Regions from separate parts of the Streptomyces sp. NPDC017448 genome, predicted to be linked through region 3. Evidence: riboswitches for the same ligand, from Rfam matches in the RefSeq annotation. Region 3 holds a riboswitch; each other region holds the start of a gene.

Region 1 (9,700 bases), on a different contig from region 3:
GCGGCAGCGACCGCCCGTTCAACCGTGACCGTCGTGACGACCGTCCCGCCGGTGGCTTCCGCTCCGGCGGCAGCGACCGCCCGACCGGCCGTCGTGACGACCACCGCGGCGCCAACACCGGCACGAACACCGGCTCCTTCGGCCGCCGCGACGACAAGCCGCGCTGGAAGCGCAACGGCTGACCTCCGCCCGGCCGCCCTTCGGCCGAGCAGGTCCGCCTGACAGACCGGCAGGGCCCGTACGCCACCGAACCGACTCGGTGCCGTACGGGCCCTGTTGCCGTCCCACCCCCTCGCACCGGCCCCCGGGCAGGGGCGCGACGGGCCCAAGTCCGATACCGGATCGGCTGCCGGGGCGGGGCGGGCTATGCTCGGGGGGTGACGTCACAGGGGCCGTTAGCTCAATTGGTCAGAGCAGCGGACTTTTAATCCGTTGGTTGTGGGTTCGAGTCCCACACGGCCTACCCCTCCGCCCCCGGCTCAGAGTGCGATCGAGCTGGGGGCGACGCCTTTTCCCCGCGCATCTGCCCTTCTGCCGGCCCCTTCCTCCCCCTGAGGACGAGTGAGGGCGCTGCAACGACGCCCCTGCCCCCTGAGTTCCCCCGTCAGGCAGTCGCTCAGACCGCCGGCCGTGGCAGGCCGCAGGGACGGTCCCTCATGGGGGGATACGCGGGCCGCCCCCGGAAACCTGGTCGAACGGGCTCTGCGCATGCCGTACAGTTGTGTTTACCGACGCGGGGTGGAGCAGCTCGGTAGCTCGCTGGGCTCATAACCCAGAGGTCGCAGGTTCAAATCCTGTCCCCGCTACTGAAGGCCCGGGCCCGGCACGCAGACAGCGTGCCGGGCCCGAGTCGTTTCCGGGCCGGGCCGTGCCGGACGGGCGGCGCTTGACCTTGACGTAGCGTAAAGATCTAGCGTTTCCGGCATGGAGTGGTCCATTCAGGAAATCGCGCGCCGGGCCGGCACCACGAGCCGCACGCTCCGGCACTACGGGGAGCTCGGGCTCCTCGCCCCGAGCCGGGTCGGGAGCAACGGCTACCGCTACTACGACCAGGACGCCCTCGTCCGGCTGCAGCGCATCCTGCTCCTGCGGGAGCTGGGGCTTTCGCTGCCCGCCATCAAGGACGTACTGGCGGGGCAGCGGGACACGGCGGTGGCGCTGCGGGCGCATCTGCGACTGCTCGAACAGGAGCAGGCGCGCATCGGGCGGCAGATCGCCTCGGTGCGGACCACTCTCCACAAGACGCTGGAGGGGACGGAACTCATGGCTGACGAAGTGTTCGACGGGTTCGACCACACGGTCCACGAGCAGGAGGTCACCGAGCGCTGGGGCCGGGACGCGTACGCGGAGGGCGACCGCTGGTGGCGTTCGCTCGGGGCGGCGGGGAAGAAGGCGTTCCAGGACGAGCACGAGGCCATCGCCCGGGACTGGGGCCGGGCCCGCGAGGCCGGGTTCGCCGCCGACGGTCCGGAGGCCCAGGAGATCGCGCGCCGGCACTGCGCGTGGCTGGCGTCCTCGTCGGCCGAGGAGCCCGGCCGGTCGTACGTGAAGGGGCTCGGGGAGATGTATGTCGCCGATTCCCGGTTCGGAAAGAACTACGATCGCTACGGGGACGGCACCGCCGCCTTCGTACGGGACGCGCTGACGGTCTACGCGGAACACCGGCTCTCCGACTGACCACGGGCGGCCGAGCCGCCGCCCGCATTCCCCCTGTTCGGCCGATGAGGAGTCGCCGCTCGGCGCGGTTCCGGGAAGCCTGGACGGGGTGCGGCACCGTCCGCAGCCGTGGATGGACCGGGCAGGAGTGCACAGGTGGGGATGGCCAAGGAGCGGCGTCGGGGCGCGTCGGGGGGCGTCGGCGCGGTGGCCCGTGCGGTGTTCGGGTCGCCGGACGACGCCGGGACGCCCGGCACCCGGGTCTCCCGGCGGTTCGTCCGGATGCTGCCGGCGCTGCTGATCGTCGGGGGGCTGGTCTTCGACTCGCTGACCCCGGCCAACTTCACCGCCGTCCCGCTGTTCGTCGCGGCCCCGCTGATCGCCGCCCCGTTCTTCTCGCTGTCCCGGACCGTCCGCACGGGCATCGCGGCGCTCGGCTCCGTCGTCGTGATGAGGTTCTCCGACGGGTTCCCCACCCAGGCGGTGCCGATCATCGAGATGCTCACCGTGCTCACCGCGTCGGTGCTGGCCCTGGTCATCAACGGGGTGGTGCGGCGCGGCAACGAGCAGCTGGCCTCGGCCCGGGTCATCGCGGAGACCGCCATGCGGGCTGTGCTGCCGACCCCGGCCGAGCGGATCGGCGGGCTCCAGGTGGCCGCGCGGTACGAGGCGGCGCAGGCGGACGAGTTCGTGGGCGGCGACCTGTACGCCGTCGCCGACACCCCCTACGGCGTCCGCGTGGTGGTGGGGGACGTGCGCGGCAAGGGGCTGGGCGCCGTCGAGGCGGTGGCGGTGATCATCGGGTCGTTCCGGGAGGCGGCCGAGCAGGAGCGCTCCTTGGAGGGCGTCGCGCAGCGGCTGGAGCGGGCGCTCGCGCGCGAGGGGACGCGGCGGTACGGGCTGGACGCCATGGAGGGGTTCATCACCGCCGTCCTGGCCGAGATCCCGCCCGGCGCGGCCTCGCTCCGCCTCGTCAACCGGGGCCACCCCGAGCCGATCCTGCTGCACGGGGACGGCACCCTGGAGGTGCTGGCGCCCTCGACGCCCGCGCTGCCGCTGGGGATGAACCTGGGGGTGTGGCCGGACCGGGCCGACGAGTGGGCGATGCCGCCCGGGGCGACGCTCCTCGCCTTCACGGACGGCCTGTCCGAGGCCAGGAACGCCGACGGGGTCTTCTACGATCCGGAGGCCCGGCTGCGCGGACGCATCTTCCCGGGGCCCGAGGAGCTGCTGTCGGCGCTCACCGACGACGTACGGCTGCACACGGGCGGGCGGGCCACGGACGACATGGCGCTGATCGCCGTGGGACGGCCGGCGGAGGGGCAGCCGGTACGCCGGACGACGGTGCCGATCGTGGGCCGGGGCGAGGGGTAGCGCGGCAGCGCGCGGGGCTTTACCACGGTGTGTGACCGAAGAACACCGCTCCGCATAACGGTTGACGCACCATCAGGAAAAGGAATGTGGCTGAGCCGCGGTCAAGTCGCCCGGTTCGACCCGCTTGTGGCCCGTACGTCCCCGGCCTGTTCGTTAATGATCAACAGGAACGGCTTGGAATCGGACCCGGGTGTCTATTAACGTTCGATAACGCAGTGCGGTCGTCACAGCCGTCGTCAGGGCGGCGCCGCGCGCGAGCGCCGAATTCCGCAAGGGAACCGGGGAACCACCTACATGGGGTGAATCGGACGCCTGCGCCTCGTGAGAGGCGGAGGGGCCCGTAGGAGACCTTCCTGCTCCGAACCCGTCAGCTAACCCGGTAGGCGAGAAGGAAGGAAAGGAGTGCGCCCACGTGGCGTCCAACAAGCCTGCCCCTGAGGCCGTGTCACCCTTCACCGCAGACGTCTACGGCGGTGCGGAGCGGTCCCCGGGCGAGTGGAACCCCACCGAGGACACCCTCCGCCCCGTGCGCGGCAGGCACCGCGTGGCCAAGCAGCGAGGTCTGGCCCGTAGCTCCACCGTCCTCGGGGTCGGCGTCATGGCGGCCGTCGGAGCGGGTGGCATCGCCACCGCTCAGGACAAGGCCCCGGTCTCCATCTCTCTTCCCGATTCCATCGCGGACAATCTCCCTGACGCCAAGTCCCTTCCCGGCGTAGGGGCGTTCATGGCGGACGACGACAACAGCGACCCGGTCGCCGCCGCGCCGCTCACCACCGCCGGGCTCACCGCCGCCGAGGCGGAGAGCGGCACCGACGCGGGCGAGGCCCTGCGGGCCCGGATCCTCCAGCAGGCCGAGCAGCAGCAGGCCAACGCGGACGCCGAGGCCAGGGCCGCGGCGGAGAAGGCCGCGGCCGAGAAGGCGGCGGCGGAGGCCGAGGAGCAGCAGGACGAGGCGGAGAAGAAGGCCGCCGCGGAGAAGAAGGCCGCGGAGGAAGCGGCGAAGAAGAAGGCGGAGGAGGAGCGGCTCGCCAAGCTCGCCGCCAGCTACTCCCTGCCCACCTCCTCGTACACGATCACCTCGACCTACGGCCAGTCCGGAGCCATGTGGTCCTCCGGCCAGCACACCGGCCTCGACTTCGCCGGGGCTGCCGGTACGCCCCTGAAGGCCGTGCACAGCGGCACGATCATCTCCGCCGGCAACGCGGGCGCGTACGGCTACCGCACGGTGCTCCAGCTCGAGGACGGCACGGAGATCTGGTACGCGCACCAGTCCTCGATCGAGGTCTCGGTCGGCCAGAAGGTCACCACCGGGCAGACCATCGGCCGCATGGGCGGGACCGGCAACGTGACCGGTGTCCACCTCCACCTGGAGGTCCGGACCGCCGGCGGGGCCGCGATGAACCCGATGGCCTGGCTGAACAGCAAGGGCCTGCGGGTCTGAGCCCCCGGGGGCCGACCGCCTCGCCGGCCCCGGGCCGGCGCCCTTCCTCGGCCGGCCCTCCCCGAAACCCCGGCAGCCCTGACGCACACCCCCCGACGTCAGGGCTGCCGGTCTGTCCGGGGGACGGACGGGCCCGCGCGGACGGGGCCGGGGGGCGGACGGGGCCCGCGCGGACGGGTCCGGGGCGGACGGCCCGCGTGGGCGGGCCCGCCCACCAACGGCGGACACGGCGGAATACCGGCTCCGGACCGTTCTGTTGGGCCCTCATATGACTTCTGCGCGCACTCCCCTCGGCACCTCCGACCTCCAGGTCTTCCCGCTCGCCCTCGGCGGCAACGTCTTCGGCTGGACGGCGGACGAGGAGCAGTCCTTCGCCGTCCTGGACGCCTACGTGGCGGCCGGCGGCAACTTCATCGACACCGCCGACGTGTACTCCGCCTGGGCCGAGGGCAACCGGGGCGGGGAGTCGGAGACCGTCATCGGCAACTGGCTCGCCTCCCGCTCCAACCGGTCCGACGTCGTCGTCGCCACCAAGGCCGGCGCCCACCCCGACCACCGGGGCCTGTCCGCCGGTGCGATCAAGGGCGCGGTCGACGCCTCGCTGAGCCGGCTCCGTACCGACCGCATCGACCTCTTCTACACGCACTTCGACGACGAGACCGTCCCCGTCGAGGAGATCGTCACCACCCTCGACCAGCTGGTGAAGGACGGCAAGGTGCGCCACATCGCCGCCTCCAACATCAGCTCCGAGCGGCTGCGGGCCTCCCTCGACTTCTCCGAGCGCGAGGGCCTCGCCCGGTACGTCGCCCTCCAGCCGCACTACAACCTGGTCTCCCGCGACACCTACGAGGGGGAGCTCCAGGACACCGCGGCGGCGGCCGGCCTCGCCGCCGTCCCGTACTACGGGCTCGCCTCGGGCTTCCTCACCGGCAAGTACCGGCCCGGAGCCACCGTCGAGAGCGCCCGGTCCGCGAGGGCGGGCGGACACCTGGAGTCCGAGCGCGGCCGCGAGGTCCTGGCGGCCCTCGACCGGGTCGCCGGGGAGCGGGGCGTCGAGATCGCCACCGTCGCCCTCGCCTGGCTCGCCGCGCAGCCGACCGTCGCCGCCCCGATCGCCTCCGCCCGCACGGTCGAACAGCTCTCCGCCCTCGTCGCGGTCGCCGGCCTCCACCTGACGGAGGAGGAGATCGCGCTGCTCACCCGGGCGTCTGCCTGACGGGGGCGGAGTCCGCCCCGCCGGCCCTACTGCGGGCGGCGGTGGGTGTGCGGGGCGGGGGCGTGGCCGTGGGGCGGGGGCGGGCCCCCGTATCCGTGGCCGTACGGCGGTGCGTACGGCTGGGCGGGCGGCTGTCCGTACGCCGGCGCCAGGCTACGCGGCTGTCCGTGACCGGCCGGACTCCAGGGAGCGTTGCCGTACCCGTACCCGTACCCGTTGCCGTACGGCGTCGGCGGGAGGCCGCGGTGGGCCCCCGGGCGGGAGGTGAGGCGGGCCGCGTGGGCGAGAGCCGGGGCCGCGACCTCCCGGCGCTGCCAGAGGTGGTGCAGCAACTCCCGCTCCCGCGCACCGAAGTCCGGGCCCACCGCGCCGTGGCGGGCCCGGCGGCGCAGTCCCGCCAGCGAGGTAGCGAACGACTCGTACTCCGCGACCGCGCGGGCCGCCGCCCGGCCTCGGGCCCGGTCCCGCTGCCAGTGGCGGGCCAGGTCGCGGGCGACGCCCCGGGCCCGCATGGAGGAGAGCGCCGACGGTTCGGCGGGGGTGAGCCAGCCGGCCGCCACGTAGGCGGGCAGCTCGGCGGCGAGCGTACGCAGCTCCCGCTGGCGGGACCAGACCGCCAGCCAGGTCACCAGGGCGAAGGCGGGGACCATGACGATGCCGTACACCGCGTAGAAGCCGTACGGGCCGAAGGACGACGAGCCGTTCCACAGGGCGTGCAGCCCCATCGCCAGGGCCAGGCCCCCCAGGGGCAGGGCGATCCGGCGGGCCCGGCGGCGGCGGTCGCCGACGGCCGCGAAGCCGAAACCGAGGCCGGTGAGGACGGTGAACAGCGGGTGCGCGAACGGCGACATCACGATCCGTACGAAGAACGTCCCCGCCGTCACCGAGGCGAACCCGGAGCCGCCGAGCTGCTGGTCCTCGCCGAAGGCGTTGCCCAGGTAGAGGATGTTCTCCGTGAACGCGAAGCCCGTCGCGGTGAAGCCGGCGACGACGACGCCGTCCACCACCCCGCTGAACTCCCGCCTGCGGAACAGGAAGATCAGCAGTACGGCCGCCGCCTTCGCGCTCTCCTCGACCACGGGGGCGACCACCGTCGCCCCCAGGGTGTCCGCGCTCGCCGGGTCGGCCGTCGCGGTGGCGATCCAGCGCGTCGCGAAGGAGTTGGCGATGATCGCGACGAGTGCGGCGGCGCACGCGCCCCAGGCGAAGGAGAACAGCAGGTTCCGCCAGGGCCCCGGCTCCACCCGGTCCAGCCAGCGGAACGCCGCCATCAGCAGCGGAACGGGCAGCACCGCGAGGCCGAGGCCGACCAGGAACCCCTCCGGGCCGGTCTGCTCGCGGACGAGGGCCAGGATCACCAGGCCGCACAGCAGGAGCGCCGCGAGCACGGCCCCGGCGCGGAAGACCTTGCTGCGCCACACCATGCCGACGCGGTGCGGCCGGTAGCGCTGTCGGCCATGCTCCGGCGCGGCGCCCAGAACCTCGTCGAGCCGCTGCTCGTGGAGGACCGGGACGGCGGGCCGCGCCTGCTGATACCGCACGGAAGGGTCGGACACCTCTCGACCCTAACGAGGTGCACCGACACCCGGCGACGGCGCATCCGGCCGGGACGGGCCCGTACGCCGCCCCGAGCGGACCGCGAACGGCCCTTGTGCGGGACCGCGAACGGCCGTTGTGCGGGGCCGGGAGGCCACCGGCCGGGAAAGCGGTGGGTCAGACGCGGGCGAACAGCAGGTCGTGGACGATGTGCCCCTTGTCCAGCCCCTGCCCCTCGAAGCGGGTGAGCGGCCGGAAGGCGGGGCGGGGGGCGTATCCGCCGTCGGCCGCGGTGTTCTCGAAGCGGGGGTGCGCGGTGAGCACCTCCAGCATCTGCTCCGCGTACGGCTCCCAGTCGGTGGCGCAGTGGACGATCGCGCCGGGCTTCAGCACCGGTGCCACCAGGTCGAGGAACTCGGGCTGGATGAGCCGCCGCTTGTGGTGGCGGGCCTTGGGCCACGGGTCGGGGAAGTAGACCCGCAGGCCGTCAAGCGACTCGGGGGCCAGCATCTCGCGCAGCAGGATGATCGCGTCGCCGTTGGCCACCCGTACGTTCGTCGAACCCGCCCTGTCCGCGAGGCCGAGGAGATTGCCCTGGCCGGGGGTGTGGACGTCGACCGCGAGGATGCCGGTGCCCGGATCGTCGGCCGCCATCTGCGCGGTGGCCTCCCCCATGCCGAAGCCGATCTCCAGGACCACCGGCAGCCCGCCGAACAGCTCGGCCAGGTCCAGGACGCGCTTGCCGTCGATGTCCAGCCCCCACTTCGGCCACAGCCGTTCCAGGGACTCCTGCTGGCCGGTGGTGACCCGGCTGCGGCGCGGCTGGAAGCTGCGGATGCGGCGCTCGTGGTGCGATCCCGCCGGGTCGGCCGCGGGGCCGCCGGGGAAGCGGGGCTCCTGCCGCAGCCGGCGCGCGCGTTCGAAGGAGGCGGCGCGCAGAGCGGCGGCCTCCTCGGCGCTCATGTCGGCCTGCGCCGCGGACGCGGCGTCTGCGGCCGGAGCGTCGGTGAGCGCGTCGGTCGCCGTGGAGCCGGTCCGGACGGGGCCGGTCGGCTCGGGGGCAGTCGGCTCGGGAGCGGTCGGCTCGGGGGCCGCGGGCCCCGCGTCGGCCGCGGCGTCGTCGGGGGCTCCGGCGGGGCTGGGGTTCAGGGGCTGCTCAGACACAATGACCGGATTCTACGGCGGGCGGCCTCCACCCCGCCCCCTGAGCCCGGCGCAGCGCGAGCCGCGCGACCTCCCGTCCGATGGGCAGGCACGCCGTCGCGGCGGGCGACGGGGCGTTGAGCACGTGCACGGTGTGCGGGGCCTCGCGGATGAGGAAGTCGTCGACCAGTGTGCCGTCCTTCGCCACCGCCTGGGCCCGCACCCCGGCGGCCGACGGGCGCAGGTCGTCCTCGGTGACGGCGGGCAGCAGCCGTTGGACGGCCCGGGTGAAGGCGGACCGGGACAGCGAACGGTGCACCTCGCCCGCCCCGTACCGCCAGTGCCGGCGGGCGATCCGCCAGCTGCCCGGCCAGCTCAGCGTGGACAGCAGTTCGGCGGGGCGGACCCGCGGCCAGGCATAGCCCTCGCGGGCCAGGGCGGGGACCGCGTTCGGCCCGACGTGGACCGAGCCGTCGAACCCCCGGGTGAGGTGGACGCCGAGGAAGGGGAACGCCGGGTCCGGCACCGGGTAGACCAGACCGCGCACCAGCTCGGGGCGGTCCAGCGCGTAGTACTCGCCCCGGAACGGCACGATCCGCACCCCCGGGTCGTCCCCGGCGAGGCGGGCCACCCGGTCGCAGTGCAGCCCCGCGCAGTTGACCAGCACCCTGGCCCGCACGACCAGGCCGTCCGCCGTGCGCACTGCCACGCCCCAGGGGCGGCGGTCGATCGCGGTGACCTCCGCGCCGTACCGCACGATGCCACCGCCGGCGCCGACCTCGGACGCGAAGCGGTGGGCGACGGCGGTGAAGTCGCAGACGCCGGTGGTGCCGACCCGGATCGCCGCCAGTCCCCGCACCTCCGGCTCGTACTCCGCGATCTGGGCGGGGCCCAGCTCCCGCACGGGCAGCCCGTGTTCGCGGCCGCGCTGGACCAGGGAGTGCAGCCGGGGCAGCTCGGAACGGTCGGTGGCGACGATCAGCTTGCCGGTGGTGGCGTGGGCGATGGCGTGCTCGGCGCAGAACTCCGCCAGCTCGGCGGAGCCGCGCAGCGCGTACCGCGCCTTGAGGGAGCCGGGGCGGTAGTAGATGCCGCTGTGGACCACGCCGCTGTTGCGGCCGGTCTGGTGGCGGGCGGGGCCGCTCTCCTTCTCCAGGACCGTCACCCGGGCGCCCGGAGCGGACCGGGTCAGCGCATAGGCGGTCGACAGGCCGACGATCCCGCCGCCGATCACCAGCACGTCGCAGTCGTACGCCGCGTGCGTCATCATCACGCCACCTCCCACCCCGATAGTGCACTGACCCACTGACAACAGGCTCAAACCCCGGCCGGGC
Region 2 (9,700 bases), on a different contig from region 3:
CGGGCCGGTCGAGGCCCAGGGTGCGGCGCAGCGGGGAGTGGAGGCCGTCGGCCGCGATGAGCCAGCGTGCGGTGAGCCCGGCGGCGGTGACGGAGCGCTCGTCCTGCCGGACGCCGTGCACCTTGGCGGGGACGACGCGTACGCCGAGGGCGGCGGCCCGCTCGCGCAGGGCGTCGTGGAGGTCGGTGCGGCGCACGCCCGCCCCGGGGCCGCCCCGGAAGGCCGCCTCCGCGCTGCGGTGCCCGTCGGTGTAGCGGATGCCGCGCAGTTCCCGGCCCTCGACCCGTACGCCGAGGCCGCGCAGGGCGGCGACGCCACCGGGCATGATGCCCTCGCCGCACGCCTTGTCGACGGGGGCGGCGCGGGGTTCGACCACCACGGCCTCCATCCCCGCCGACGCGGCCCGGATCGCGGCGGCCAGTCCGGCGGGTCCCCCGCCCGCGACCAGGACGTCGATCACGCCCGTGCCTCCCCGGCCGGAAGGCGGGCGAGCGCCCCGTCCTCGCACCGGATCCGCACGGCCATGAGCGCGGCGTTCAGGGCGGTGAACACGAGGGCGGTCGTCCACGCACCGTGGACCAGCGGCAGGGCGATCCCCTCGGCGGCGACGGCGACGTAGTTGGGGTGGTTCAGCCACCGGTAGGGGCCGCCGGCGGCCTTGGGCAGGCCGGGGACCACGATGACCCGCGTGTTCCAGCGGGGGCCGAGGGCCCGGACGCACCACCAGCGCAGCCCCTGGGCGGCCAGGACGACGGCCGCCATCGCCCAGCCGAGCACGGGCGGGAAGGGGCGTTCCGCGAACCGGGCCTCCGCCAGACAGCCGACGAGGAGCGCGGTGTGCAGCGCGACCATCGCCGGGTAGTGGCCGCGCCCCGATTCGACGCCGCCCCGGGCCCGGCTCCAGCGGGTGTTGCGGCGGGCCACGACGAGTTCGGCGAGGCGCTCGGCGGCGACGGCCAGCACCAGGAGGGTGTACCAGGTCATACGGGCTTCCGTTCGGGGGCGGGGTCTTCGCCGGGGGGCGGGGCACGGGTTCGGGCCGCGCGTTCCGCCCGGGGCGCCGTACTACCAGCGCAGCAGCACCAGTTCGCAGCAGAACCCCGGGCCCATGGCCAGCAGCAGTCCGGGGGTGCCCGGCTCCGGGCGGCGCTGCTCGATGGTGTCCCGCAGGACGTGGAGGACCGAGGAGGAGGAGAGGTTGCCGATGTCGGCCAGCGACCGCCAGGTGACGTCGAGCGCTCCCTCGCGCAGGTCGAGGACCTCGGCCACCGCCTCCAGCACCTTGGGGCCGCCCGGGTGGCAGACCCAGTGGGCCACGTCCTTCGGTTTGAGGCCGTGCTCGTCGAGGAACTCCCTCACGTCGTCGGCGAGGTACCGGCGCACGACGTCGGGCACGCTCGGATCGAGGACGACGCGGAACCCGGTGGATCCGATGTCCCAGCCCATGACGTGCTCGGTGTCCGGGTACATGCGGCTGCGGGTGGCCACGATCTCCGGTCCGGCGGCGGCCCGGCGGCCGCCCAGGGCGACCACCGCCGCCGCGCCGTCGCCGAACAGGGCGGTCGCCACCAGGTTGGCGGGCGACGCGTCGTGCCGCTGGAAGGTGAGGGAGCACAGTTCGACCGAGAGCAGTACGGCCACCTCGTCGGGGTGGCCGAGGAGGTAGTCGTGCAGCCGGGCCGTCCCGGCGGCCCCGGCGACGCAGCCGAGGCCGAAGACGGGCAGCCGTTTGACGTCGGACCGCATGCCGAGGCGGGCCACCAGCCGGGAGTCCACCGAGGGGGCGGCGACGCCGGTGACGGAGGTGAACATCAGCAGGTCCACATCGGTGGGCCGCAGCCCCACCGCCCGCAGCGCCCCGCGGACGGCCTGGACGCCGAGGTCGACGGCGGACCGGATGAACACGTCGTTGGCGGGGCCGAATCCGTCGAGGTCGCGGTAGTCGTCCAGGGGCAGCACGGTGTGCCGGGTGCGGACCCGGGCGTTCGCGTGGAGCCGGTCCAGGACGCGGCGGTCCGCTCCGGGCGGCAGGCAGGTGCGGGCCACCATGTCGGTGACCTCCGGCTGGGTGTGACGGTGGGGCGGCAGGGCTCCGTGGACCGCGGCAATGCGGGTCATCCTGCCTCCTGCTTCGGTGGCGTCATGCCCACATCCTGCCCGCAAAGAGTGGTAAATCGGTGCAAAAGACCCGCCAGATCTCCGCGCTGACGGGCCGACGGGCCTCTACCATCGCCCGATGGACGCCACGGAGAGGGTGAGCCCGGCCGGCTCCGCCGCACCCGAAGCCGCCCCGGGCGCTCCGTGGGCGGGGACCGCGGACCCGGCCGGGGCGGGCCGGCCAACCCGGCTCACGGGTCTGGCGGCGGCGTGCCACCCGGGGCCCGCGCTCGCGGTGACCGCACTCGCCTGCGCCCTCGCCCTCGGCTCCGGTCTCGGCGGCCCCCGTTCCGTGCTGGTCACGGCGGCGGTGCTGACCGGCCAGCTCTCGGTGGGCTGGTGCAACGACGCGTACGACGCCCGCCGTGACGCGCGGGCCGGGCGCCGGGGGAAGCCCGCCTCCGACGGCACGGTGGGGCCGGGCGCCGTCTGGGCGGCGGCGGGGAGCGCACTCGTCCTGTGCGTACCGCTGTCGCTGGCGTGCGGCGCCCTCGCGGGCACGGTGCACCTCGCCGCGGTCGCGGTCGCCTGGCTCTACAACCTGTGGCTCAAGGGAACCGTCCTGTCCTGGCTGCCGTACGTCATCGGGTTCGGCGCGCTCCCCGCGACCGTGACGCTCTCCCTCCCCGGGGAATCCTGGCCCCGGTGGTGGACGGTGGCGGCGGGGGCCCTGCTCGGGTTCGCCGCGCACCTGGCCGACACCCTGCCGGACATCGCGGCGGACGGGGCCGCAGGAATCAGGGGCCTCCCCCATCGGCTGGGCGCCGCGAGGACCCGGCTGCTGCTGCCGCTGCCGCTCCTCGCCGCCACGTCCGTGCTGGTGTTCGGGCCGCCGGGGACGGTGGACGCCGGGGACGGGGCGGCGCTCGTCCTGGCCGGGGCGACGGCGATCGCGGGGCCGGGGCTCGGCGGGCGGTGGCGCAAGGCCGCGCTGGGCGGGGCGGTGGCCGTGGCGGCGGTGGATGTGGTGCTGCTGCTGGCCCGGGGCGCGGCCCAGGTCTGAACAGGGCGCCCGCCGAGAACCGGTTCCGGGGAGGGCACGGCTCCGGGAAGCAGCCGGCCCGGGCTTGCTCTTCACGCCCGGGCTCTCGCTCCCGCCGCCTTCAGGGCGTCGTCGCCCCTGCGACCCCCGTCACTCCCGGCGGAGCGGAACAGGTTCTCCTGCCGATCGCGTGGTACGTCACGAGCTGATCGGGGGCGTCTTCCCGGTACGCCCGAGGGGCCCCGGACCGAAGGGGGTTTCCATCGGTCCGGGGCCCCTCGGGGCGGTGGCGCGGAAGGATCAGTAGGCGCCGAAGACGTTGTCGATCGAGCCGTACCGGTCGGCCGCGTAGTTGCACGCGGCCGTGATGTTGGCGACCGGGTCGTAGCTGTCGGTCGAGGTGCCGGGGACGTGGTACGCCTGGAACGTCGGGTCGATGACCTGGAGCAGCCCCTTGGACGGGGTGCCCTTGACCGCGTTGGAGTCCCAGTTGTTGATCGCGGCCGGGTTGCCCGAGGACTCGCGCAGGATGTTGCGGTGGATTCCCTCGTAGGTGCCGGGGATGCCCTGCTCGGCCATGATCGCGAGCGATTCCCGGATCCAGCCGTCGAGGTCGTTCGTGTACGCGGCCGCCTTCTTCGCGGCGGCCGGGGCGGCGTTCGCCACGGGCGCGGCATTGACGCGCTCGGAGCGGTCGGCGCGGTCCGCGGAGCCGCCGCGGGTGGCGGCGGAATCCTTCGGGGCCGTGCCGTCCGCAGCCTTGGCGGACGTGCCGCCGAGGGTCAGCTTGATTCCCGGCTGAATGAGATCGGGATTCTCACCGATGATCTTCCGGTTGCCTTCGTACAGCTTCTCCCAGCCGCCGCTCACGGAATGCTCGCGGGCGATCTTGGAAAGGGTTTCGCCGGCCTTCACGGAATGCTGGGAGGACGCGGCCTGCGCGGCGGAATTCACCTGGGTGGACACAGCGGCGGGGGCTACGGCCGCCTGCGGAGCGGACGGCGCGGGAGCGGCGAAGGCACTGGTGGCGCCGATCACCGGGAGGGCGAGAACGGCTCCACCGGCGGTCACGGCGGCGAGGCCGCGACGCAGCGAGACGACCTGGGGACGGCGGTGCTTACCCTGTGCGGGCATGGGGGTTTTCCTCTCCGGCGCCTACGAGGTGAGCTGTCGGGTTCAGACGGGAGATGTCTGGCCGCACAGGCGTGCGACTTCACCCCGAGCCGTTCCGGTCACGGATCGGCGACTTACCTGGTTCCCCCGCTCCTGCCGTACGTGAGTGGGTTGCGGATTCCCGGACGGCGGCAGGATTCGGCGTTCCATCCGGATTGACGGTGACCGTAGGCGAGAAACCTCGGGGCGAACAAGTCCCGCATTCCGCATTCCCTTTTCTCCGCATGATCGAATAGCGGAATTCAGAGATCACGCCGCGCCGTCACGCCGTCAACTTTCCCCGCACGGAAGGGAACCGATGGTTCCGCTTCTGCGTCCGCCCTCACGGACGTGACGCTCACCACTCCTTCACATGGATGGCGAGAATGCGACCCATCAAATGCCCTACAGGGCTCGATAAGCCCTTTAGAGACCAGAAAGCACAAACAAACCAAAACGCCCATACCGTCACGACAAAACGGGCTGAACGGGCACTCCAGGCGAGGGGGGTCGAACAGTCGGCGAGCCGATCGCTTACGGTGTGGGGTGGAGACTAGTAAGCCAACCCTTACCTCCGCCGTACGCTGTACCTGCCCGCGTTCGCCCGCCCCGAAGGATCACCACCCATGACACGCCCCGTCCGCGTCGCCATTGTCGGAGCCGGCCCCGCCGGTATCTACGCTGCGGACGCGCTGCTCAAATCCGAGGTCTGCCAGGACCCGGGGGTCTCGATCGACCTCTTCGAGCGGATGCCCGCGCCCTTCGGCCTGATCCGCTACGGCGTGGCCCCCGACCACCCGCGCATCAAGGGCATCGTCAAGGCCCTGCACCAGGTGCTGGACAAGCCGCAGATCCGTCTCTTCGGCAACGTCGACTACCCGAACGACATCGACCTGGACGACCTGCGCTCGTTCTACGACGCGGTGATCTTCTCCACCGGCGCCGAGGCCGACCGGTCGCTCGACATCCCCGGCATCGAGCTGGACGGCTCCTACGGCGCGGCCGAGTTCGTCTCCTGGTACGACGGCCACCCCGAGGTGCCGCGCACCTGGCCCCTCACCGCGGAGAAGGTCGCCGTCCTCGGCGTCGGCAACGTGGCGCTCGACGTGGCGCGCGTTCTGGCCAAGACGGCGGACGAGCTGCTGCCCACCGAGATCCCGGACAACGTGTACCAGGGCCTCAAGCAGAACAAGGCGGTGGAGGTGCACGTGTTCGGGCGGCGCGGCCCTGCCCAGGCCAAGTTCAGCCCGATGGAGCTGCGGGAGCTGGACCACTCCCCCAACATCGAGGTCATCGTCAACCCCGAGGACATCGATTACGACGAGGGCTCCATCGCCACCCGCCGGGAGAACAAGCAGGCCAACATGGTCGCGCAGACCCTGGAGAACTGGGCGATCCGCGATGCCGGCGACCGCCCGCACAAGCTGTTCCTGCACTTCTTCGAGTCCCCCGTGGAGATCCTCGGCGAGGACGGCCGGGTCGTGGCGCTGCGCACCGAGCGCACCGAGCTGGACGGCACCGGCAACGTCCGGGGCACCGGCCGGTTCACCGACTGGGACGTCCAGAGCGTCTACCGGGCCGTCGGCTACTACTCGGAGGAGCTGCCCAAGCTCCCGTTCGACGTGGCCTCCGGCACCGTCCCGCACGAGGCGGGGCGCGTCATCTCCGGGGGCGAGCACATGACCTCGGTCTACGTCACCGGCTGGATCAAGCGCGGTCCGATCGGTCTGATCGGCCACACCAAGGGCGACGCCAACGAGACGGTCGCCTGCCTCCTGGAGGACCGTGCCGCCGGCCGTCTGGCCGAGCCCGCCACGCCCGCCCCGGAGGCCGTCGAGGCGTTCCTGGAGAGCCGCGGCGTGCGCTACACGACCTGGGAGGGCTGGCACCGGCTGGACGCCCACGAGCAGGCGCTCGGTGCGGCCCAGGGCCGTGAGCGGATCAAGGTCGTGGAGCGCGAGGGCATGCTGGACGCCTCCGGCGCCTTCGCCCCGGCCGAGCGTCCCGCCGACGCCTGATCGACCCAGCACCCGATCGGACGGGCCGCCTGCCGAGCACGAGTTCCAGCCCGGCAGGCGGCAGTTCGCCCCCCTGGCAGTGCTTGGCCAGGTCGGTCCGGGGCCGACATGCCGGGTTGCCGGATGGGGCGGGCGGCGGCCCGAAGCACGAGGAGTCTCCGCAGGGCACGGGTGGCCCGGTAGAGGCTCGGGGCCGGCGGCGATCAGAGCCCACACCCCGATACTGATCAACCACCACAAGTCACCGGCGGCCCCGGCTGCGATCAGAAGCACGGCGGCCAGAAACAGGCTGTACTCACCGCGCCGCAGGCCCTGGTCGAAATCCGGGCCCTTCCCCCGGGCGCCCGGAAGCCTGGTACGGGCTGGTGCGCGGGGGTGTCGACGAGTGACTCTTCGGGGGCGCATGGCCCCACCGTAGAGACGGCAGAGCACGGGCGGCACGTCCTCGTGTCGAAAGCGGCGTCAAGATTGTCTATCGTCTTCCAGTGCGAACAATCGTGGTGCCCGCCCGCAGGACGGGAGTCTTGCTGTGGTGACGCCGCGGTGGCCGCGCCTTCGCCATCCGGCGCAGGCGGTCGTGGCCGGCTTCGCCATGGCGATCGCGGCCGGGACCGGTCTGCTGATGCTGCCGGTGGCCAAGGCCGGACCGGGAGGCGCCGGTGTGCTGGAAGCGCTGTTCACATCGACCTCCGCTGTGTGCGTGACCGGTCTGGTCGTGGTGGACACACCCGGATACTGGACCGGTTTCGGGCACGCGGTGATCCTCGGGCTCGTCCAGGTCGGCGGCTTCGGCATCATGACCTTCGCCTCCTTGCTGGTTCTGCTGGTCTCCCACCGCATCGGCCTCAGAGCGCGCATGACGGCGGCCGCGGAGACCAAGACCCTGGGCCTGGGGGACGTCCGCTCGGTCGTGACCGGTGTGGTCAAGGTCAGCATCCTGCTGGAAGCGGTCACCGCGCTGGCACTGGCCCTGCGGTTCGCGATCGCCTACGACGAGCCGTGGCCGCGTGCCGCGTGGCTGGGCCTGTTCCATGCCGTCTCCGCGTTCAACAACGCTGGGTTCGCCCTGTACTCCGACAGCCTGATGGGCTTCGTCGCCGACCCGTGGATCTGCCTGCCCATCGCGCTGGCGGTCATCGCCGGCGGCCTGGGCTTCCCAGTGCTGTTCGAGCTGCGCCGCCGGTTCCGCAAACCGCGCGGCTGGTCCTTGCACACCAAGATCGTGCTGTGGGCCACCGGCATCTTCCTGATCGGCGGCAGCGCCTTCATCACCGCGATCGAATGGTCCAACCCCGCCACCCTGGGCCCTCTCGATGTTCCCGGGAAACTGCTGGCCGGGTTCTTCCAGGGCGTCATGCCGCGCACCGCCGGGTTCAACAGCCTCGACACCGCCCAGATGAACCCCGCGAGCTGGCTGGGCGCAGATGTGCTGATGTTCATCGGCGGTGCCAGCGCCGGCACCGCCGGCGGCATCAAGGTCACCACCTTCGCCGTGCTGTTCTTCGTCATCTACGCGGAGATCCGCGGCGAGGGCGCGGTCGACATCTTCCACCGCCGCCTGCCCGGTGATCTCCAGCGCCAGGCCCTGACCGTGGTGCTGCTGTCCGTGGCCGCCGTCGCCACCACCACCGTGGCCTTCATGGTCTTCTCCGACCACGGTCTGGACCGGTCGCTGTTCGAGGTCACGTCGGCCTTCGCCACCGTCGGCCTGTCCACCGGCATTACCGCCGACCTCCCGGTCGGCCTGAAACTGCTGCTGATCGCGCTGATGTTCATCGGACGGCTCGGGCCCATCACCGTCGCGTCCGCGCTGGCCCTGCGCAGCCGCGTCCGCCTGTACGACCTTCCCGAGGAGCGACCCGTCATTGGCTAGGAAGACCGCCCCCAAGAGACGGCGCACGCGCCCGGAGAGCTCCGTCGTCGTCATCGGCCTGGGCCGCTTCGGCCGTGCGCTGGCCCTGGAACTCGTCGACGAGGACACCGAGGTCCTCGGCATCGACGAGCAGCCCGAAGTGGTCCAGTCCCTCTCCGGCTCCCTCACGCATGTCGTGCGGGCCGACTCCACCAAGGAGGACGCCCTGCGCCAGCTGGGCGTCCACGAGTTCGACCGCGCTGTCGTCGCCATCGGCACCGACCTCGAAGCCAGCATCCTCACCGCCTCGCTGCTGATCTCCTTCGGCATCAAGAGCGTCTGGGCCAAGGCCATCAGCGAAGCCCACGGCCGCATCCTCACCCAACTCGGCGTCCACCACGTCGTCTATCCCGAACACGACATGGGCCAACGCGTCGCGCACCTCGTGCGGGGACGCATGCTCGACTACATCGAGTTCGACGACGACTTCGCCATGGTCAAAACCAACCCTCCCGCCGACATCGTCGGCCTCCCCCTGTCCAACAGCGCGGTCCGCACCCGCTACGGCATCACCGTCGTCGCCATCAAGCGCCCCGGCGAGGGCTTCACCTACGCCACGCCCGAAACCGTCGTGGAAGCGGACGACACCATCATCGTCGCCGGCCGCACCCGGGCAACCGAACGCTTCAGCGAACTCCGGTAAGGCCGCGTTCAGCGGATCACGGCCCCGGGACCACCTGGCTAACGGGCCGGGTCCGGGGCGGCCCCCGTGCTCCCCGGGTCCGGCCTCCTGAACGTTCGCCGCAGGCCGGGCCAGGTCGCCCCTGCCGTGGGGGGCCGCCGCGCGCAGCGGGCGGCGAGCAGCAGCGCGATGTCGTCCGGGCGCTCGACGGCGGCCCGGGCCTCGGCGATGACCTGGTCCGCCCGGTCCGCCAGCGGCACCGCGCCGATGCGTTCGACGGTGGCGCGCAGCCGCTCGATCCCCTCGCCGATGTCCGTTCCCGGGCGCTCGATCAGCCCGTCCGTGAACAGGGCCAGCATCGCCCCGGGCTCCAGCCGCACCTCCGTGACCGGGTAGGACGCATCCCCGTCGATCCCGAGGACGATGCCGCCGGGCAGGTCCAGCACCTCCGTCCGGCCGTCGGGGCGCCGCAGCACCGGCTGCGGGTGCCCCGCCCGTACGGCCCGGGCCACCCCGGTCGCCGGGTCGAGGGCGATGTAGCAGCAGCTCGCGAACTGCCCCGGGTCGAGGTCGATGAGCAGCCGGTTGGTGCCGCTGACCACCTCTTGGGGGTCGTAGTTGTTGAGCGCGAACGCCCGTACAGCGCTGCGGAGTTGCCCCATGGTCGCGGCTGCGGCGACCCCGTGGCCCTGGACGTCGCCGATGACCAGGGCGAGTTCGCGGCCGGTCTCGATGACGTCGTACCAGTCGCCGCCCACGTCCATGCCCTGGGTGCCGGAGAGGTAGCGCCCCAGAGTGTCGACCCCGTCCACCTCCGGCAGCCGGTGCGGCAGCAGGGCGTCCTGGAGTCCGCGGGC
Region 3 (9,700 bases):
CCTGGAGCGACCTGCGCCAGCGCAAGAAGTCCCTGCCCGTCGTGGCGGCGCTCGCCGCCGGCGGCGAGGCCTCCGAACGGCTGGGCGAACTGCTCGCCGCCGACGCCAAGAGCAACGACTTCGACAGCTTCTCCGAAGAGGAGTTCGCCGCCCGCGCGGCGCTCATCGAGGAGGCGGGCGGACGCGAGTGGACCGCCCAGGAAGCCCGTCGTCAGCACGCGATCGCCATCGAGGCGCTGCACGCCGTCGACATGCCGCACCGGGTGCGCGCACAGCTCACCGAACTCGCCGACTTCGTGGTGGTACGCAAGAGATGACCACGCTTCGCATATGACTCGCAGTCGCCGGCCGGCGCCCCTGACGGGGCGTCGGCCGACGGAGACCCCAGCACAGCAGAGAACCGACTGCACGTAAGGGGAAGCTCATGACAGCGACGACCGACGGATCGACCGGGGCCGCGAACCCCGTCAGGGCCATGGCCCACGGTCCGACCGACACGACCACCCTGGCGGAGGGCGTCACCACCGCCACGGACGGCGCCACCACCGCCACGGAGGACGTCACCACTCCCGCGGACGACGTCACCGCCGCCGCGCGACGGGCCGCGGAACGCTCGGTGGAGCACCTCCTCGGCAGACAGGACGAGCAGGGCTGGTGGAAGGGCGACCTCGCCACCAACGTCACGATGGACGCCGAGGACCTGCTCCTGCGCCAGTTCCTCGGGATCCAGGACGCGGCGACCACCCGGGCGGCCGCCCTCTTCATCCGGGGCGAACAGCTCGGCGACGGCACCTGGAACACCTTCTACGGCGGGCCCGGCGACCTCTCCGCCACCATCGAGGCGTACGTCGCCCTGCGGCTGGCCGGGGACCGCCCCGACGAGCCGCACATGGCACGCGCCTCCGGCTGGATCCGGGAGCAGGGCGGCATCGCCGCCGCCCGCGTCTTCACCCGCATCTGGCTCGCCCTGTTCGGCTGGTGGAAATGGGAGGACCTCCCCGAACTGCCGCCCGAGCTGATGTTCTTCCCCAAGTGGGTTCCGCTCAACATCTACGACTTCGGCTGCTGGGCCCGGCAGACCATCGTGCCGCTCACCATCGTCTCCGCCAAGCGCCCGGTACGCCCCGCGCCCTTCCCCCTGGACGAGCTGCACACCGACCCGGACCACCCCAACCCGCCCAGGAAGCTCGCCCCGCCCACCAGTTGGGACGGGCTCTTCCAACGCCTCGACAAGGGGCTGCACCTCTACCACAAGGTCGCCCCGGGCCCGGTGCGCCGGATCGCGATGAACGCGGCCGCCCGGTGGATCATCGAGCGCCAGGAGAACGACGGCTGCTGGGGCGGGATCCAGCCGCCCGCCGTCTACTCCATCATCGCCCTGCACCTCCTCGGCTACGACCTCGACCACCCGGTGATGAAGGCGGGCCTGGCCTCCCTCGACCGCTTCGCCGTCCGGCGCGAGGACGGCGCCCGGATGGTCGAGGCATGCCAGTCGCCCGTCTGGGACACCTGCCTGGCCACCATCGCGCTGGCCGACGCCGGACTCAGACCCGACCACCCCGCTCTGGTGAAGGCCGCGGACTGGATGCTGGCCGAGGAGATCACCCGTCCCGGAGACTGGGCGGTGCGCAAGCCCGAACTGGCCCCCGGGGGCTGGGCGTTCGAGTTCCACAACGACAACTACCCCGACATCGACGACACCGCCGAGGTCGTCCTGGCGCTGCGCCGGGTGCGCCATCCCGATCCCGCCCGCCTGGAGGCGGCCATCGCACGCGGGGTCCGCTGGAGCCTCGGCATGCAGTCCCGGAACGGGGCCTGGGGAGCGTTCGACGCCGACAACACCAGCGCCTTCCCCAACCGCCTCCCGTTCTGCGACTTCGGGGAGGTCATCGATCCCCCCTCGGCCGACGTCACCGGCCATGTCGTGGAGATGCTCGCCGTCGAGGGGCTCGCGCGCCACCCCCGTACCCGCGAGGGCGTCGAGTGGCTGCTCGCCGAACAGGAGGCGTGCGGCGCCTGGTTCGGCCGCTGGGGCGTCAACTACGTCTACGGCACAGGGTCCGTGGTGCCGGCCCTGATCGCCGCCGGGCTGCCCGCGGGGCACCCCGCGATCCGCCGGGCCGTCGCCTGGCTGGAGTCCGTGCAGAACGACGACGGCGGCTGGGGCGAGGACCTGCGCTCCTACCAGGAGGAGAAGTGGATCGGGCACGGCGAGTCCACCGCCTCCCAGACCGCCTGGGCGCTGCTCGCGCTCCTCGCCGCGGGCCGCCGGGACACCCCTTCCGTCGCCCGGGGCGTCCTGTGGCTGACCGAGGCGCAGCAGGCCGACGGCTCCTGGGACGAGCCGTACTTCACCGGCACCGGCTTCCCCTGGGACTTCTCCATCAACTACCACCTCTACCGCCAGGTCTTCCCCCTCACCGCACTCGGCCGCTTCGTGCACGGCGAGCCCTTCGCCGCCCGCCCGGACGCCGCCGAGGGGGCCTGATGGGCGATCCGCGGGGGCCCGGGGGGACGGTGCCGCCGCTGTTGGTCGCCTGTGCCCTGGGTATCGAGCAGGCGGCCCTGCGCAGCGCCCGGGGCGCCCCGGGCCCGCTCCGGGTGCTGCGCACCGGGATGGGGCCGCGGGCGGCGGAGGCGGCCGTGGCGCGGGCCCTCGGGCCCGGCGGGGCCCCCGAGGCGGCGGTGGTCGCCTCCGGCTTCTGTGCGGGCCTCGCCCCGGGGATGCACCCCGGAGACCTCGTCGTCGCCGAGGAGACCCGCGACGCCGACGGCACCACCCCCTGTACGGGCACCGGCGTCCTGGTCGCCGCCCTCTCCCGCGCCTTCCCCGGCCGCACGGTCCACACCGGCCCCCTCACCGGCTCCGACCACGTCGTACGGGGGCCCGAGCGGGCCGCGCTGCGGGCGGGCGGGGCCGTCGCGGTCGACATGGAGTCCGCCGCGACCCTGCGTACCGCCCTGTGCCACGGGCCCCGTCCGGTTGCGGCCGTCCGGGTGGTCGTGGACGCTCCAGAGCATGAGCTCGTCCGCATCGGCACCGTACGCGGTGGAATATCGGCGTTCCTCGTTCTTCGTGCCGTCCTTCCGGCTTTCCACGAATGGCACCGATCCTCAACGCTCCCCAGGAGGTGAGCCAGATGGCCATGCCGCTCCGTCAGTCCATCAAGGTCGCGACGTATCTCTTCGAACAGAAGCTCCGCAAGCGTGAGAAGTTCCCGCTGATCGTCGAGCTGGAGCCGTTGTTCGCCTGCAACCTCGCCTGCGAGGGCTGCGGGAAGATCCAGCACCCGGCCGGTGTGCTGAAGCAGCGCATGCCGGTCGCCCAGGCGGTGGGCGCGGTACTCGAATCCGGGGCCCCGATGGTCTCCATCGCCGGCGGCGAGCCGCTGATGCACCCGCAGATCGACGAGATCGTGCGCCAGCTCGTCGCGCGGAAGAAGTACGTCTTCCTCTGCACCAACGCGATGCTGATGCGCAAGAAGCTCGACAAGTTCACCCCGTCCCCGTACTTCGCCTTCGCCGTGCACATCGACGGACTGCGTGAGCGGCACGACGAGTCGGTCGCCAAGGAGGGCGTCTTCGACGAGGCCGTCGCCGCGATGAAGGAAGCCAAGCGGCGCGGCTTCCGCACCACCACCAACTCCACCTTCTTCAACACCGACACCCCGCAGACCATCATCGAGGTGCTCGACTACCTCAACGACGACCTGCACGTCGACGAGATGATGATCTCGCCCGCCTACGCCTACGAGAAGGCACCCGACCAGGAGCACTTCCTCGGCGTCGAGCAGACCCGGGAGCTGTTCAGGAAGGCGTTCGCGGGCGGCAACCGGGCCCGCTGGCGGCTCAACCACTCGCCGCTCTTCCTGGACTTCCTGGAGGGCAAGGCGGACTTCCCGTGCACCGCCTGGGCGATCCCCAACTACTCCCTCTTCGGCTGGCAGCGCCCCTGCTACCTCATGAACGACGGCTACGTACCGACGTACCGGCAGCTCATCGAGGAGACCGACTGGGAGAAGTACGGCCGGGGCAAGGACCCGCGCTGCGCCAACTGCATGGCGCACTGCGGTTACGAGCCCACGGCGGTGCTGGCCACCATGGGGTCCCTCAAGGAGTCCCTGCGCGCGGCGCGGGAGACCGTCAGCAGCAACCGGTGAGCCGGTGACCGACGCGGCGGGTCCGGCCGCCACGGCGCCCCCGGGGCGGCCGGACCCGCGCGGCAGCACTTCCCCGGCCCTGTGCGGCAGCACCTCGAAGGAGAAGAGCGGGCGATGACGGACGGCGGACGCCAGGGCTTCGACCTGGCACGGCTCCTGGCCGAGCGCGGGGCCGAGCGGTACGACCTGCACGCGCGCCACCTCAACCACCAGCTGCCGCGCATGCTGCACACCATCGGCTTCGACAAGGTCTACGAGCGGGCCGAGGGAGCGTACTTCTGGGACGCGGAGGGCGACGACTACCTCGACATGCTCGCCGGGTTCGGCGTCATGGGCCTCGGCCGCCACCACCCCGTCGTCCGCCGGGCCCTGCACGACGTGCTGGACGCCCAGCTCGCCGACCTCACCCGCTTCGACTGCCAGCCGCTGCCCGGCCTGCTCGCCGAGAGGCTGCTGGCCCACAGCCCGCATCTGGACCGGGTCTTCTTCGGCAACAGCGGCACGGAGGCGGTCGAGACGGCGCTGAAGTTCGCGCGGTACGCCACCGGGAAGCCCAGGGTCCTCTACTGCGACCACGCCTTCCACGGGCTGACCACCGGAGCCCTGTCCGTCAACGGGGAACGCGGCTTCCGCGACGGCTTCGCCCCGCTGCTGCCCGACACGGCCGTCCCGCTCGGCGACCTGGACGCGCTCCGCCGCGAGCTGGGGCGGGGCGACGTGGCGGCGCTGGTCGTCGAGCCCATCCAGGGCAAGGGCGTGCACGCGGCCCCGCCCGGCTATCTGCGCGAGGCGCAGGAGCTGCTGCACCGGCACCGGGCGCTCCTGATCGCCGACGAGGTCCAGACGGGCCTGGGCCGGACCGGGGACTTCTACGCCTACCAGCACGAGGAGGGCGTGGAACCCGACCTGGTGTGCGTGGCCAAGGCGCTCTCCGGGGGCTACGTGCCGGTCGGCGCGACCCTCGGCAAGGACTGGATCTTCCGCAAGGTCTACTCCTCGATGGACCGCGTCCTCGTCCACTCCGCCAGCTTCGGGTCCAACGCCCAGGCGATGGCGGCCGGCCTCGCCGTCCTCGCGGTCATGGAGGACGAGGAGACCGTGGCGAACGCCCGCCGCACCGGCGACCTGCTGCGCGAGCGGCTGGCCGCCCTGGTGGACCGCTACGAGCTGCTGCACGAGGTGCGCGGGCGCGGGCTGATGATCGGCATCGAGTTCGGCCGGCCCGCCTCGCTGAAGCTCCGCAGCCGCTGGACCGTGCTCCAGGCGGCCCGCAAGGGCCTCTTCGCCCAGATGGTCGTGGTACCGCTGCTCCGGAAGCACCGCATCCTCACCCAGGTGTCCGGCGACCGCCTGGAGGTGATCAAGCTGATCCCCCCGCTGATCATCGGGGACGCGGAGGTGGACCGCTTCGTGACGGCGTTCACCTCCGTCATGGACGACGCGCACAGCGGCGGTGGACTGATGTGGGACTTCGGCCGGACGCTGGTCAAACAGGCGGTGGCCGACCGCTGACCGGCCCGGGAGGCGAGGGTTATTTGCCTCTGGGGCAAGTTATTTGCCTCTGAGGAAAGATCCTGGCCCAATGGTTCCATGAACCCTCCGGACGAAGGGGCGCCGGACGAGCTCCCCGGCGTCGCACCCCGCCTGCGTGACCTGCGCCGCGCCCGCGGTCTCACCCTGGAGACCGCCGCCGGCCGGGCCGGGCTCTCCCCGGCCCACCTCTCCCGGCTGGAGACCGGCCGCAGGCAGCCCTCGCTGCCCATGCTGCTGGGGCTCGCCCGCATCTACGGTACGACGGTCTCCGAGCTGCTCGGCGAGCAGCCGCCCGAACGTGACGCGATCGTACGCGGCGGCCCCTTCGCGGGGACGGAGGCCGACGGCTGGATGTACCGGCAGGCCGGCGGCTCCGGCCGTGCGATGCAGGCGCTGCGGGTGCGCGTCCCCCACGGGGCCCAGGGCGACCTGGTCCGGGTCCATCCGGGCGAGGAGTGGCTGTACGTCCTGGAGGGCCGGCTGCGGGTCGGGCTCGGCGACACCGTCCACGACCTCGAACCCGGCGACAGCGCCCACTTCGACTCGCTCACCCCGCACCGGATCGCGGCCGTCGACCGCTGCGGCGCGGAGCTTCTCTTCGTCCACTCCCTGCTGCAGAGTCCCGCCGCCGAGCTCTGCCTCGGCAGTGGGCTCCACCCGCGCTGACCGGCGCTCACCGCCGGATCCGCCCTTCGCTCCACCGGCCGCGAGGCCGACAGAGAGGACCGTCATGTCCGATTCCGAACACTACGACCCGCTGGGCCCCGGACGCCGGGCCGGCGAGGATCCGCAGGAGAAGCGGATGCCGCGCGGCCTCATCATCCGCCTCTTCGCCTATCTGGTGGCGGGCCACGTCGTCGCGGGCTTCCTCTACGTGCTCTTCGTGGTGGCCGGGAGCAAGTGAGGGCCCGCCCGGGGGTGGCCCGCCGCCGGGGCGTTCAGCCCTGGTCGAGCAGGCGCTCGCGCAGCCGCTCCCGGGTCGCCGCGGAGACCTTCAGCCCCTCGGCCAGGTAGCGGTCCGTCGTGCCCCAGTTCTCCTCGATGGCCCCGAAAGCCGCCGCGAGATAGGCGGGCCGCGCCCCGAAGAGAGGATCCAGCAGCTCCACCACCTCGGGCGACATGCCGGACTCGGAGGTGTCGGAACGCTTCACGGCGTAGCGGCGGTGGAGGTCGTTGGACTTGAGGTAGTCCTCCTCGATCGCCTCCCTCTCCACGTCCACCGCCAGCAGGGCGACCGCGATCGAGAGGCCGGCCCGGTCCTTGCCCGCCGCGCAGTGCATCAGCGCCGGCACGCTGTCCTCCGCCAAGGCGTGCAGGACCCGGCTGTGCTCGGCGGTGCGCTCCTCGATCGTCGCGCGGTACATCCGGATCATGCGGTCCACCCCCTTGCCGCCCGCGAGGACCGAGCGCAGCTGCTCGATGTTGCCGTCGCCCACCAGCCGCCAGAACTCCGCGCCGTCGGCCGGGTCCGAGAGCGGAATGCTGATGTTGCGGACACCGGGCAGCTCGATGTCGTACCCGTCGAGCCGGTGGTCGGCGGAGTGGCGGAAGTCGAAGATCGTGTGCAGTCCCAGCCCGCCGAGGAAGGCCGCGTCCTCGGCGGTGGCGTGCGCGAGGTGGCCGCTGCGGTAGAGCCGGCCGAAGGCGGTGCGCCGCCCGTCCGTGGTGGGGAGCCCGCCCACGTCGCGGAAGTTGCGGACTCCGCTCAGCACGGTCTCTGTCGGAGGGACCTGCGGCACCTGCTGCGTCACGGTGGCTCCTGGGGTCTCTGGCGCCGGCGCGGCTCGCCGGCGAGGGCGCTCCCGTGACGATACGACATGGATTCGGCAGGAAATCATCCCGGTTCACGCCCCCCGGGGCGGCCCCTGGCGCCGACCGTGGCCGACCCGGCGTCAGGGCGCCGCCCACCCCCTGTCCGTATTGGTGTATTTCGGTGAACATGCCCCGCTAACGGGGGAGATGGGAATTCGGGGGTGAGCGGGATCATATCGGTGACGGACCGTGGTGAACGCGCCCAGGGGCATTCCCCCGGCCCGTGCGGAAATTCAAGATCCGTAATCCACGGAGTGTGACGGGAAATCCCGGACGCCGTCGAATCGGTGATTCCGCCGGGCAACCGATGGCTTGTTCCACTCGTCCCGGCCGGTTTACGGTCACCGTCAATCCGGACGGACCGCCTAATCCTGCCGCCGCCCGGAATTCGCACCCATCCACACAGACGTGGCAGGAGCGGGGGAACCAGGTAAGCCGCCGGCCCGGAGCGATCCGGACCGGCTCGGGGTGAAGTCGCCGCAACGCGACCGGGCATCTCCAGCCCGAACCCGACAGCTCACCTCGCAGGCGCCGGAGAGGAAATCCCCCATGCCCGCACAGGGTAAGCACCGCCGTCCGAAGTCCGGCCCGATCTCCCGCGGCGTCCTCGCCGCCGGGACCGGTGGCGCCGCACTCGCCCTCCCGTTCATCGGCGCCACCGCCGCCAACGCGGCGGACCAGGCGGCCCCGGCCGTGAAGCCCGCCGCCGCCTCGGTCGCCGCCGCCCACACCGCCCCGGCCGCCGCCCCCGCCGCGGCCTCCTCCAAGACGTACTCCGTCGTCTCCGGCGACTACCTCTCGAAGATCGCCGCCGAGCACAAGGTCAAGGGCGGCTGGGAGAAGCTCTACCAGGACAACCGCTCCACCGTCGGCGACGACCCCGGCCTGATCCACCCGGGCATGAAGCTGACCCTCGGCGCCGAGGGCTCCGCCCCGGCCGCGAAGTCCGCCGCCCCCGAGGCCGCGCCGAAGAAGGCCGCACCGGCTCCGAAGGCCGCGCCCCAGGAGGCCCCCCGGGGCGACACGGTCTCCGCGGACGGTTCCGAGGGCTCCGGCGAATCGGCGCAGACCGGTTCCTCCCAGGCCACCGGATCGGGCTGGTCCGCCCCGCTGGCCAACCCCAACGTCACCACCCAGTACCGCGCTTCGGGCGCCAGCTGGTCCAGCGGCTACCACACCGGCTCGGACTTCCAGGCCGCCTCCGGCACCCCCGTCCTGGCCATCGGACCGGGCACCGTGGTCTCGGCCGGCAACAGCGGTTCGTACGGCAACGAGGTCGTCATCAAGCACGAGGACGGCATGTACTCCCAGTACGCCCACCAGTCCGCCCTCAACGTCTCCGTCGGCCAGACCGTCACCGGCGGCCAGCAGGTCGGCCTCTCCGGCTCCACCGGAAACTCCACCGGCCCGCACCTGCACTTCGAGGTCCGCACCGGCCCGAGCTACGGCTCGGACGTCGACCCGATCGCGTACCTGCGCCAGCACGGCGTCTCCGTCTGATCCGGCACGACGAGAAGGGCGAGGGGTGATGCGCGACAGCACATCACCCCTCGGCTTATTCCGCCTTTACCGAAAACTGACCGGGTGGTCTATCTCACCACCCGTCAACCCCATATTACGGTCGCGTAGGTCACATCGAACGGTGCAGGATACGGGGTTGTGGCAGACGATTCGAGAAACAACCGGCAGAACACCATCGGGTCGTACGCGGCGATCGGCGACAGTTTCACCGAGGGCGTCGGCGACCCCGGCCCGGACGGGACCTTCGTCGGCTGGGCGGACCGCTTCGCGGTGCTCCTGGCGGACCGGCTCCCCGTTCCCGACGAGGCGTCCGTCCCCGGTGACTCCCCGCACGGGAACTTCCGCTACGCCAATCTCGCCGTACGCGGACGCCTCCTCGACCAGATCGTCGCGGAGCAGGTCCCCCGCGCCAAGCAACTGGCCCCCGACCTGGTCAGCTTCTGCGCGGGCGGCAACGACATCATCCGGCCCGGCACCGACCCCGACGACCTCGCCGAGCGCTACGAGCGGGCGGTCGCCGATCTGAGCAACGCCGTCGGCACGGTCATGGTGACCACCGGCTTCGACACCCGGGGCGTTCCGGTGCTGCGCCACATGCGCGGCAAGATCGCCACGTACAACGTCCACCTGCGGGCCATCGCCGACCGCTACCGGTGCCCCGTACTGGACCTGTG

The links. Region 3 has a riboswitch for cyclic di-AMP ahead of ACH4K1_RS30445 (peptidoglycan DD-metalloendopeptidase family protein). Riboswitches for the same ligand answer to the same signal wherever they lie in the genome.
Region 1: another riboswitch for cyclic di-AMP. It lies ahead of ACH4K1_RS28875 (M23 family metallopeptidase); the one in region 3 lies ahead of ACH4K1_RS30445 (peptidoglycan DD-metalloendopeptidase family protein).
Region 2: another riboswitch for cyclic di-AMP. It lies ahead of ACH4K1_RS18800 (transglycosylase SLT domain-containing protein); the one in region 3 lies ahead of ACH4K1_RS30445 (peptidoglycan DD-metalloendopeptidase family protein).

Annotation. Positions count from the first base shown of each region.
Region 1 covers NZ_JBIRLM010000024.1:14,378-24,077, reverse strand. The annotation lists partial or broken gene ACH4K1_RS28900 (RNA helicase) at 1-182, shown strand, start outside; tRNA gene ACH4K1_RS28895 (tRNA-Lys) at 390-463, shown strand; tRNA gene ACH4K1_RS28890 (tRNA-Met) at 733-806, shown strand; gene ACH4K1_RS28885 (MerR family transcriptional regulator) at 925-1,677, shown strand; gene ACH4K1_RS28880 (PP2C family protein-serine/threonine phosphatase) at 1,819-3,030, shown strand; cyclic di-AMP (ydaO/yuaA leader) riboswitch at 3,279-3,431, shown strand; gene ACH4K1_RS28875 (M23 family metallopeptidase) at 3,443-4,471, shown strand; gene ACH4K1_RS28870 (aldo/keto reductase) at 4,740-5,687, shown strand; gene ACH4K1_RS28865 (PrsW family intramembrane metalloprotease) at 5,714-7,243, opposite strand; gene trmB (tRNA (guanosine(46)-N7)-methyltransferase TrmB) at 7,401-8,387, opposite strand; gene lhgO (L-2-hydroxyglutarate oxidase) at 8,380-9,636, opposite strand.
Region 2 covers NZ_JBIRLM010000010.1:179,723-189,422, reverse strand. The annotation lists gene ACH4K1_RS18820 (NAD(P)/FAD-dependent oxidoreductase) at 1-460, opposite strand, end outside; gene ACH4K1_RS18815 (isoprenylcysteine carboxyl methyltransferase family protein) at 457-984, opposite strand; gene ACH4K1_RS18810 (type III polyketide synthase) at 1,066-2,118, opposite strand; gene ACH4K1_RS18805 (UbiA family prenyltransferase) at 2,237-3,160, shown strand; gene ACH4K1_RS18800 (transglycosylase SLT domain-containing protein) at 3,440-4,273, opposite strand; cyclic di-AMP (ydaO/yuaA leader) riboswitch at 4,279-4,466, opposite strand; gene ACH4K1_RS18795 (FAD-dependent oxidoreductase) at 4,918-6,309, shown strand; gene ACH4K1_RS18790 (TrkH family potassium uptake protein) at 6,842-8,182, shown strand; gene ACH4K1_RS18785 (potassium channel family protein) at 8,175-8,864, shown strand; gene ACH4K1_RS18780 (SpoIIE family protein phosphatase) at 8,903-9,700, opposite strand, start outside.
Region 3 covers NZ_JBIRLM010000027.1:384-10,083, reverse strand. The annotation lists gene ACH4K1_RS30485 (polyprenyl synthetase family protein) at 1-317, shown strand, start outside; gene shc (squalene--hopene cyclase) at 425-2,488, shown strand; gene ACH4K1_RS30475 (1-hydroxy-2-methyl-2-butenyl 4-diphosphate reductase) at 2,488-3,135, shown strand; gene hpnH (adenosyl-hopene transferase HpnH) at 3,141-4,160, shown strand; gene ACH4K1_RS30465 (aspartate aminotransferase family protein) at 4,275-5,672, shown strand; gene ACH4K1_RS30460 (helix-turn-helix domain-containing protein) at 5,751-6,359, shown strand; gene ACH4K1_RS30455 (DUF6126 family protein) at 6,424-6,597, shown strand; gene ACH4K1_RS30450 (tyrosine-protein phosphatase) at 6,632-7,444, opposite strand; cyclic di-AMP (ydaO/yuaA leader) riboswitch at 7,887-8,049, shown strand; gene ACH4K1_RS30445 (peptidoglycan DD-metalloendopeptidase family protein) at 8,055-9,005, shown strand; gene ACH4K1_RS30440 (SGNH/GDSL hydrolase family protein) at 9,165-9,700, shown strand, end outside.